2 regions of the Enterococcus sp. AMC1086 genome follow, and region 1 is predicted to be linked to the other one. Evidence: riboswitches for the same ligand, from Rfam matches in the RefSeq annotation. Region 1 holds a riboswitch; the other holds the start of a gene.
What was found. Region 1 has a riboswitch for magnesium ahead of AC4BC4_RS06370 (MgtC/SapB family protein). Riboswitches for the same ligand answer to the same signal wherever they lie in the genome.
Positions count from the first base shown of each region.

Region 2: linked by a shared signal. The riboswitch ahead of AC4BC4_RS04095 (LCP family protein) and the one ahead of AC4BC4_RS06370 (MgtC/SapB family protein) in region 1 are both predicted to bind magnesium.

Region 1 is NZ_CM177100.1:1,371,286-1,375,859, reverse strand. Features, by position in the region: gene mgtA (magnesium-translocating P-type ATPase) at 1-1,186, opposite strand, end outside; gene AC4BC4_RS06375 (GNAT family N-acetyltransferase) at 1,419-1,919, opposite strand; gene AC4BC4_RS06370 (MgtC/SapB family protein) at 1,949-2,596, opposite strand; M-box (ykoK) riboswitch at 2,804-2,974, opposite strand; gene AC4BC4_RS06365 (hypothetical protein) at 3,118-3,588, opposite strand; gene dnaI (primosomal protein DnaI) at 3,836-4,574, opposite strand, start outside.
Region 2 is NZ_CM177100.1:857,702-862,275, reverse strand. Features, by position in the region: gene AC4BC4_RS04100 (FAD-dependent oxidoreductase) at 1-1,267, opposite strand, end outside; gene AC4BC4_RS04095 (LCP family protein) at 1,428-2,342, opposite strand; M-box (ykoK) riboswitch at 2,518-2,686, opposite strand; gene AC4BC4_RS04090 (DUF4303 domain-containing protein) at 2,951-3,448, shown strand; gene AC4BC4_RS04085 (DUF4809 family protein) at 3,492-3,884, opposite strand; gene AC4BC4_RS04080 (alpha/beta fold hydrolase) at 4,346-4,574, opposite strand, start outside.

The DNA of each region.
Region 1 (4,574 bases):
TCGCTACATCCATTAAATTTTTCAAGCCCGTTTGATAATAACTATTGAAAAAGGCATGGCGCAATACTCGGCTATCTTCTTTGCCATCGCAGTCTAAATGATACTCTAGGATAATTTTGTCTTGCGTCAATGTTCCTGTCTTATCTGTACATAAAATATCGATTGCACCAAAATTTTGAATTGCATTTAAATTTTTGATGATCGTTCCTTTTTTGGCCATGCTTGAAGCACCTTTGACAAGATTTGTCGTTACGATCATCGGAAGCATTTCAGGTGTCAAACCGACAGCGACAGATAAACCGAAAAGAAATGCTTCAAACCAGTCACCTTTCGTCAAACCATTGATCAAAAATACTGCTGGCGCCATTACCAACATAAATCGAATCAACAACCAAGACGTTTTGCTGATGCCGACATCAAAATTTGTTTGAGGATTTTTATCAGATACATCTTGGGCTACTTTTCCAAAAAGTGTATCATCTCCCACAGAAATAACGATTCCTTCTGCACTACCGCTGATTACATTACTACCCATGAACACAATATTTTCGTATTCAGTTTCTGCACTATTCGTATTCAATTTGTAGTCAGCTCTTTTTTCAACTGGGTAACTTTCACCTGTCATGGCAGATTGAGAAACAAACAAATCTTTTGTTTTAGTTAAACGAATATCAGCTGGAATCATATCACCTGCAGATAATTTTATAATATCTCCACAAACCACTTCTTCGATTGGAAGTTCAAGTTGTTTTTTTCTACGAACAACAGTTGCTGTTATTTGCACCATGTTATTTAATTTTTCTGCTGCTTGATTTGATTTGACTGATTGAAATAACGTCATGGTACCACTGATCAAAACCATTGCTATAATGATCATTACACCGACAAGGTCACGATCAGCAGGTGGGGCAATGACATAATCTGTTACAAACGAGATAATAGCTAAAGCAATCAAAACAATCGTAAATGGTGTAAAATAAGCTTTTATTATTTCAACGAATAACGGTGTTTTTTTACCGTAAGTGATGGTATTTTCGCCAAATGTCTCTCTTGATAATATTGCTTGCTGATTCGTCAATCCTACTTTTGAAGATTTAAAAAATGTCAATATATTTTCTACCGAGTTTCGTGCAAAATACTCATATGATTGGTTATTTTTTCTATTTAATACTACTTTTTTATCCATATAATTCTCCTTCTTTCCAAAACGCTTATCGAAGAAATTTCAAGTGTTTGATACGAGAATTCGTCATCTGAAATTTCATGATTTTTATCTATTTTAGGAATCGGACTGATGGAAAAAGAGAATCTGTTACAGGAGAATCTTGCTTGTTTGCCTTAGAAACAAATAGACAATAATAAACATATTTTCTTCAACAGATTTCTTTTTGCATAAGTCCTTGAACATCTGACTACTGTCATCCATTTGTTTCCATCTCCTTTAGCATTATATTTTTGATGATTTCAACCTTTCGTCGGTCATTTTGGGTATAAATTATTTTCTCAAATCTTTTTAAGACCACTTGTCCCTCCGAATATGCATAGCCAATGCTTTGATACCCTAAATGAGTATAAAATCCCCAAGCTTGTTTACGGCCGGTTAAAAATACTGATTGAAAATTCATAAGATCCGCGATTTTTTCTGCAAATTCAAGTAATTGTTTTCCGATACCAAATCCTTGATACTGATCATCTATCGCCACTTGTTTAATTTGCGCTATTGCCTTGCTGCTTTTAAAAAGAAGTAAGGTTCCTACAACTTTTCCATCAATCAATGCAGCCATATGGATATCCTGCTCTTCATTTACAGGTAATTCTTTGATCCATTCTTTCCCCGCGCTCGTTTTGAGGAACTTATTTCTTAATAAAATTCCTTTCCAATATTCTTCACTGTTCCAATCGATAATTTTGACAGTCACTGTTTTACCATGATAATTCCTCCGTTCTTTTAATTGCTCATTTGATTAATTTCTATGACTTCTGATAGTTGGGATAATTCGGAAATAATTGTATTCACTGCGAGCGTCCCATTTCTTGCAGCTTCGATTTCTAAAAATAGCCTTACTTTTTTACCAGCCAAATCAGTACAAGAAAATTTTGTAAAGGTTAGGCAATAGTTATCCAATAACTGAATAATTTCTGTTCTAAGCATTACTTCACTTGTATTACTAGTAATCACTGATAGGTAATGAATCGAATCGGCTTGTTCTTCTTGTCTTTGAACAGTTAAGTCATCCATTTTGAACGATAGGTTTCTTAATAAAATATTGACTAACATTAAAACAATAGAACAGATCACCCCTTCGATCACAAATCCTGCGCCAATCAAACTTCCGACTGCTGCGGAACACCATAAAGTTGCTGCAGTATTGATCCCAGTCACACTAAATCCTTCTCGTAAAATCACACCCCCAGCAAGAAAACCTATACCACTTACGACTTGAGCCGCAATTCGCGTCGGACTGCTGTCATCTTGAATTAAACCGGATAATGAAACGAATTGACTTGAGCCAAACGTTACTAACGTCATTGTTCTCATTCCAGCTAGTTTTTTTCGCCACTGTCTTTCTACGCCAATGATCATTCCAGCAAATATACTAGCGATAATATTGATTAAAAATTCATTGGTTTGCTCCTTCCCTAGATTTGTTTATCGGTGATTGGTTTTTCGCGGACATATTACTTTTTAGCAAGTACCGTTCATCCTCTACTCTGCTTTTCCAACAGTCGTAGTGATTTAAAGCAAAAAACCTTCCGCCAAAAACTCAGCGGAAGGTCATAAATAAGCGCACAAAAAAAAGCCTGTATGATCTAGTCGTTGAGTTTTGGCACTATACAACGTAAAAAGCAGAGCTTTTAGCTACCTTATGAAAAGCCTTGTAATCGACAATCCCTGTTCTACCCATTGGCATCTCTCGATGTTTTTGGGCAGTAGCCTGTGTTTGTATAGGAGCCTCACCTAACAAATCTATTTAATTAACTTACAGATGAAACTATACCACCGTTTTAAAACAAATGTCAATAGCATTTTATTCATTTTTCTAACAAAAATAAAATAACCAATGTTACAAACGTGCAGCTGCACTATTTATCAACATTGATTATTTTTTAAATTTATTATTTTTTTTCGACATTCACGACTGAATTTCCAGCGACTTGAGGTGGAATCGACATCGTCATCGCAGGTAAGCCAGCTAAAGTAAATTGAATAGTATCCCCAGCTTTAAACTCACTTTCTGTGAGGCCATCAGCCAATTGTTCCTTTGGTACATTTAAAATAACGCCATCATTTTTCATCATATTAATTATTTTTTCTGGGTCTTCAACCACTTCGACGTCTTTTAAAACGAATCGAATCGATTTGTCCACCGTTTCATTTTTCGTAGCATCTTCAACTAAAACTGCGGTAAATATTGATTGCGTTTCGTCTTTGTCTTTAGTATTCAGCGTTTCATCAATCACTTGATCTTTTTGGCTGCTCATTGCTGTTTCTTCACTTCCTTTTGACAAATCTTTTTTATTTTGTGCGCAAGCTCCTAAAGAAATCAGCGTAAATACAGTTAAAACTGCTATTGCGATTTTTTTCATGTTACGTCCTCCAAAAATTGATACTTTATTATAAGCGATAGAATCTACAATCGTCCATCCTCATCATGTATACTTAATAAAAATAAAAAAAATGAAAGGCTAGGACATAGCTCTACGAGTTAGGTCCTAGCCTTAAAAAATCTGAATAAACGGTGGGAACAGAAGTAAAAACTTCGGAAATAAGAGTTAAACACTTCTGTTCCAACCTCACTAAAAACCTGGAGAGAGGATAATCAGTAATATTCCTCTATCCATTTCTTCGATCGTTTCCAGACATTGTAATTTCTTGTGCTAAATATCGAATACGTTCCATGATTCGACGCGCTTTTAAAGGTTCTTGCTCACCTCGTTGAGTCACGGATAAATGTTTTTCTAGGTCTTTTAAATCAAGATTTGATGAAAAGAAGGTCACTAATTGCTCTTGCATTCGATATTGTAAAATAACACTTAACACATCATCGCGAATCCATGAAGTCATCGATTCTGCACCAAGATCATCGATCATCAAAACGGGTGATTTCTTGACAGCATCAAGTTTTGGACCAACCATATCTTTCCCAATTGCTTGTTTCATTTCAACTGTAAATGTTGGAAAATGAACGATTGTTGTAATAAAACCACGTTCAGCTAAGCTATTAGCAATCGCACCTAATAGGAACGATTTTCCAACTCCAAAGGTTCCTTGAAGATAAAGTCCTTTGTGAAATTCTTTTGGATTCGACGTGTATTCATTTAAAAATTTCATCGTCTCTGCCATCGCCTGTGCTCGACCTTGAGATGCTGTATCAAATCTATTTAAGCTGGCTTCTCGTACATCTTTTGGCATATCCATAGCACGAACTCGTTTACGAATTTCATCTTCTTTTTGTTTAGCGATAAGCGCTTCTGTCGGTACATAGGTGACATCAATGTAATGAAAATTCAAGGTTAGTTGAGGCTCATATCCAGGCGCAATCATTGTTGGATCATTCAGTTGGTATTTGCGT
Region 2 (4,574 bases), 510 kb from region 1:
AATAATAAGGATGATATAAAAAGTCTTTTTGATAAAATTCCTCAAGCGTCTGCCCCATTTGAACTCCTAGCGCTAAGGTATTGATTTTCTCTAAGATATCAGCTTTTGAAACTAGCTGTGCGCCTAGAATTTTATGGCTTTCTTTTTCAAAAATAATTTTTCCGCAAATTTTTTCACATCCTGAAGACAAAGAACTTTTTTGCTGAACATGGGCGACAGAAATTGACTGTTCATGAAATGATCCTTCCGCTTCAGTCAAACCCGTGCTTGCCACATAATAATCAACAAGTTTTGTCCCAATCGTGCGAATCGACCCAGTAAATGGCGTAGTAGGCTCCACCAGATTTTGAGCTACAACTAATCCTGTTCTCACAGCATTATTCACCAGTGGGATGTAAAAGGATTCCTTCGATAAGCTATAGGGTACTTGGATGCAGTCGCCGATTGCAAAAATATCTGCTTGAGATGTCTGTAAATACTCATTTACAAACACAGTATGATCTGTGTGAGTCTGAATATTTTCATCTAAATAATCTAAATTTGGCCGAACATTCATTGCAAAAATAGCACTGTCACATAATAGTTGAGACTTTTTTGTTTCGATTAGAAGTCCTGCTTTTGTGTCTGTTACTTTTTCAACGGTCTCATCAAAATGGAAAACAACACCGCGAGAGACCATTTCAGCTTGCACAGGCTGGATCATCTCTTCATCAAAATACTTAAACAATAAATAGTCCATACGTTCAAAGAGATGCACTTCTTTTCCTTTTTTTAGCAAGGTATCTGCAGCTTCTCCACCAATTTGACCACCGCCGATCAACGCTACTTTATCACTATTTTTCAAACGTTCGATTGCGTTAAAAACGCCAGGTAAGAATTTATATTTTAAAACCTTTTCCGAATCACTTCCTAGAATCTTTTGCGACCATTGACTAGAACCCGTTGCCAATATCAGTTTATCAAAAGACATTAAAAATTCAGATTTTTTCTTTTCATATTTAATGATATGTTGTTTTGAATCCATACTAACCACTTTTGAATTCAACATCAAACAAATATCACGATCTATTAGATGTTGTTCTGACATAAACTGAGCCTTTTCGATAGGATCGATCGCTTCATTAAAGTAAAGATTGATGCCACCAGGTAGGTAACCAATTGTTTGCTGCTTCTCTATTAAATAAATTTTAGCAGTAGGGTATTTTTTTCTGATAGCCAAAGCAGCTGATACTCCAGCAAATGACGCACCAATGATCACAACTTTCACAGTAAAACCTTCCTTCTAAATGAATAAAACGTTTGCTTAAAGCATAGCACAAGCCTTGTCCATTCGTATAGAAATACACTAATTTTTTTGTACTAAAAAAATAACCCATACACTCCTCTAAAAGAGAATAGACAGGTTATTTTATTTATATAATCAAGTTTTAATTGGCTTTCAAAAACGCTTTGATCGCTTCAGCATTTTTTTGTTCATCCAGTTCGATTACGCTTCCTGATTCAGTATAATCATTAAAGTTCCATGAATCTTCGACAGGAACAGATAGTGATTCTAAAGGTTTTACCTTTCCAGTAAGGAAATCCTTCGCTAAATCAATCAATAAACTAGTTGGTACATTTGTATCGATTTTCCCTACCATCTTACCAGCCACTTGAGGTAATTCCCAAATTGGAATCAAATCTTTAGACTGTGCGATTAATGCATCCATCACTTGTTGCTGACGTCTGATACGTCCAAAATCGCCTTCTTCATCCATTCTAAAACGAGCGTATTGCAATAAGCTATTTCCGTGCAATGTTTGTTCTCCTTTAGGAATATCCACACCATCCAAATTAATATCTTTTTCAGAATCGATCTTAACTCCTTTTGGATAAAGTTCATCAATGATATCACTAAACTCTTTAAAATCCATAACAACATAATAATTGATTGGCAAATCAAAGTTCGTTTTCAGCACATCTTTTGTCATTTGCGCGCCACCATATGCGTACGCTGCATTTATTTTATCTTGTCCGCCATCAGGAAATGTTACATAACTGTCTCTCATGATCGATATCAATTTAGGCTGTTTTGATTTTCCATCATAGTGCGCCACCATCAACGTATCTGAACGTCCTTGATCTTCATCATCATCCCTCGAATCATTTCCTATGACCATAACCGTCAGCTCTTTATCACTCGTTTGTTCATCACCAGTAAAATTTTTATTTATTGTAGGAAGTTTTGATTCACTTTTTTCTTTTGCTGCTTGGAATGAGACTGCAGCATAGCAGGCTGCACTTACAATCACAAGAAGAATCGATAGTAAGGTAATCGTCACTATTTTCACAGATTTTTTCATTATTTGTTCCTTTCTAAACTTAAAATTGAATGGCTTGTTTCCAATTAGAGTATCGCTTATGAAACTGGGTAGCTCTTGAGTAAAAAGAAAAAATCCCTCACCAAGAATACTCAGCGAAGGGATTAGATTATAGGGACTAAGCACATGACACTGGTCATGGATTTCCAACGTATCTATATCTTCTCTTCGTTGAGTTTTAGCACTATATAACGTAAAAAGCATTACTTTTAGCTACTTTGAAAAACGCCTTAATTCGACGAAATTTGTCCTACCCATACCTGTCTTTCGACATTTTTGAGCAGTAGCTTGTGTTTATATAGGAGCCTCACCTAACAAGTATTTAATTCAGTATAAACTATAAGCGTATCGTATCACAAAGTCAAATGAAATTTTGGATAAATTAATCAAAGTCGTAACGCTGTTATTAAAAAAATCACTTTGTAGTCGCTCTTACAATGGAAAAAGGCGATAAAGACAACTATTTTCGAATAAAGAATCTTTACATTTTCTTAAAAAATAGTGATTTTTCTATAAAAATCAACTTTAGATAGACTTTCCCAGTGATATCTGTTTCAATGTTTAAAAGACAGAATACCTGGAGGGAACAAATGGAACACTTTTTAGAAAAACAACAAGAATTCTTTTTCAACTTTTTAACAGACAGCATCGAAAACTTTTTATTAGATCATTCTGATGAAACATTCTACGCATTTGCTTTAAACTGCAATATTCATGAAGAAGGTGAAATCAATCTTTGCTTTAATACTGTGGAACTTTGGCAAGAAACAACAAGCTATTATACAAGTAAAGGCCATAGTAAATCACAGTTAGAAGAAATAAAATACAATTCAAGCGATTGGGATGAGACACAACAGTTTGCTTCTCTCTATTTATTTGACGATTGGGTGGAAGACGAACAAGATATAGAAACTGTTCTTGAATGGCTTTGCCAGCAACTGATTCTCTTCATTGATAGTGAAACATTCAAACGTATCCCAAAAACAGAGGATTTCAAACTATTAGTCTGTGATCAAAACGAAAATCCTTCCGACTCACAAGAACGATTTGAAAAATTTGGAATGTCAGAAATTTTTCAAATAGAATAACTAAAAACATACCCTGTAATCTCAGTATGTTTTGTATAATTTTTTATAAACTAAAATCCAATTCTTCTACATAAAAAAGAGTGGATAAGATTTGATTCACTATCTTCACTAATTCTTTCTCATCCCTGATTTGATCTTTGGTTTCAATTTTAATTGTATCATTTGAATACGTCAGAAAATCATATTCTTCTTTAAGCGTGACTTGATGATCATTTTTTTTATACATCGTATAATCATCAATCACATCCATCTGGTACTCTCGTTTATAACCATTCTTTAAAACAATCGCTGTTATAAGTGCATTGACTGTCAATGATTCTATGGGGATCTTTTGCTCATCTATTGTCAACGTGTAATTTTCGTCCTCAATAATCCCGCAAGCATTACAGCCTCCGTCTAATAAATTAACCGTTTTAGTGATCGTTGCTTTTTTCATTGTTCCAAATCCTTTCCCTTCTTTTTGTTTCTTTACATATTATACCAAAAGTAATAGCACAATAAAGTGATTCTACTACTTTCAAACAAGCAAATTATAAATAAGTAATAAAAAAAAAATTCTCTGATTTTATTTCTAAAATAACAATAGATTTATCATTTAGTATATAATATCATAAAGAAAAATAGAGACGTTAATAAATTAAAAAAACTTTATAAACTAATTTTTTCTACTACCTTTCTCCATATTTTGATCTGCTATTTTTTTGTTAATAAGCCTATGAAAAAGATCAATTTTTCACAACTTATTTTAGAGAGGATGTACCATCGTGCATTTGAAATGAAACATCGTAATATTTTAGCTCGTTTTGATTGTTCACATCTAAATTAGAGTTAAGAATAGAGAATAAACTCAGCATAACCGGGTTTATCCTCTAATTTCAGTCAGATTCTTTAAATAATTTAACTCAAAAATTCCTTTTCAAAAAACTCAGCCACAACATCCATCATTTCGCCTTTGACTAGGTGCCCTTCGCCTTCACCAGTGATAAACTTACTACGGTCAGCATAAGGTTCTCCTTCGATCATTTGATAAAAATCGGCCATATCTTCATAAGGAATTTTAGGATCTTTAGTTCCGTGCCAAAATAATACTGGACGCTGTGCTAATTTTTCTGGCGCCTCTGAAAGA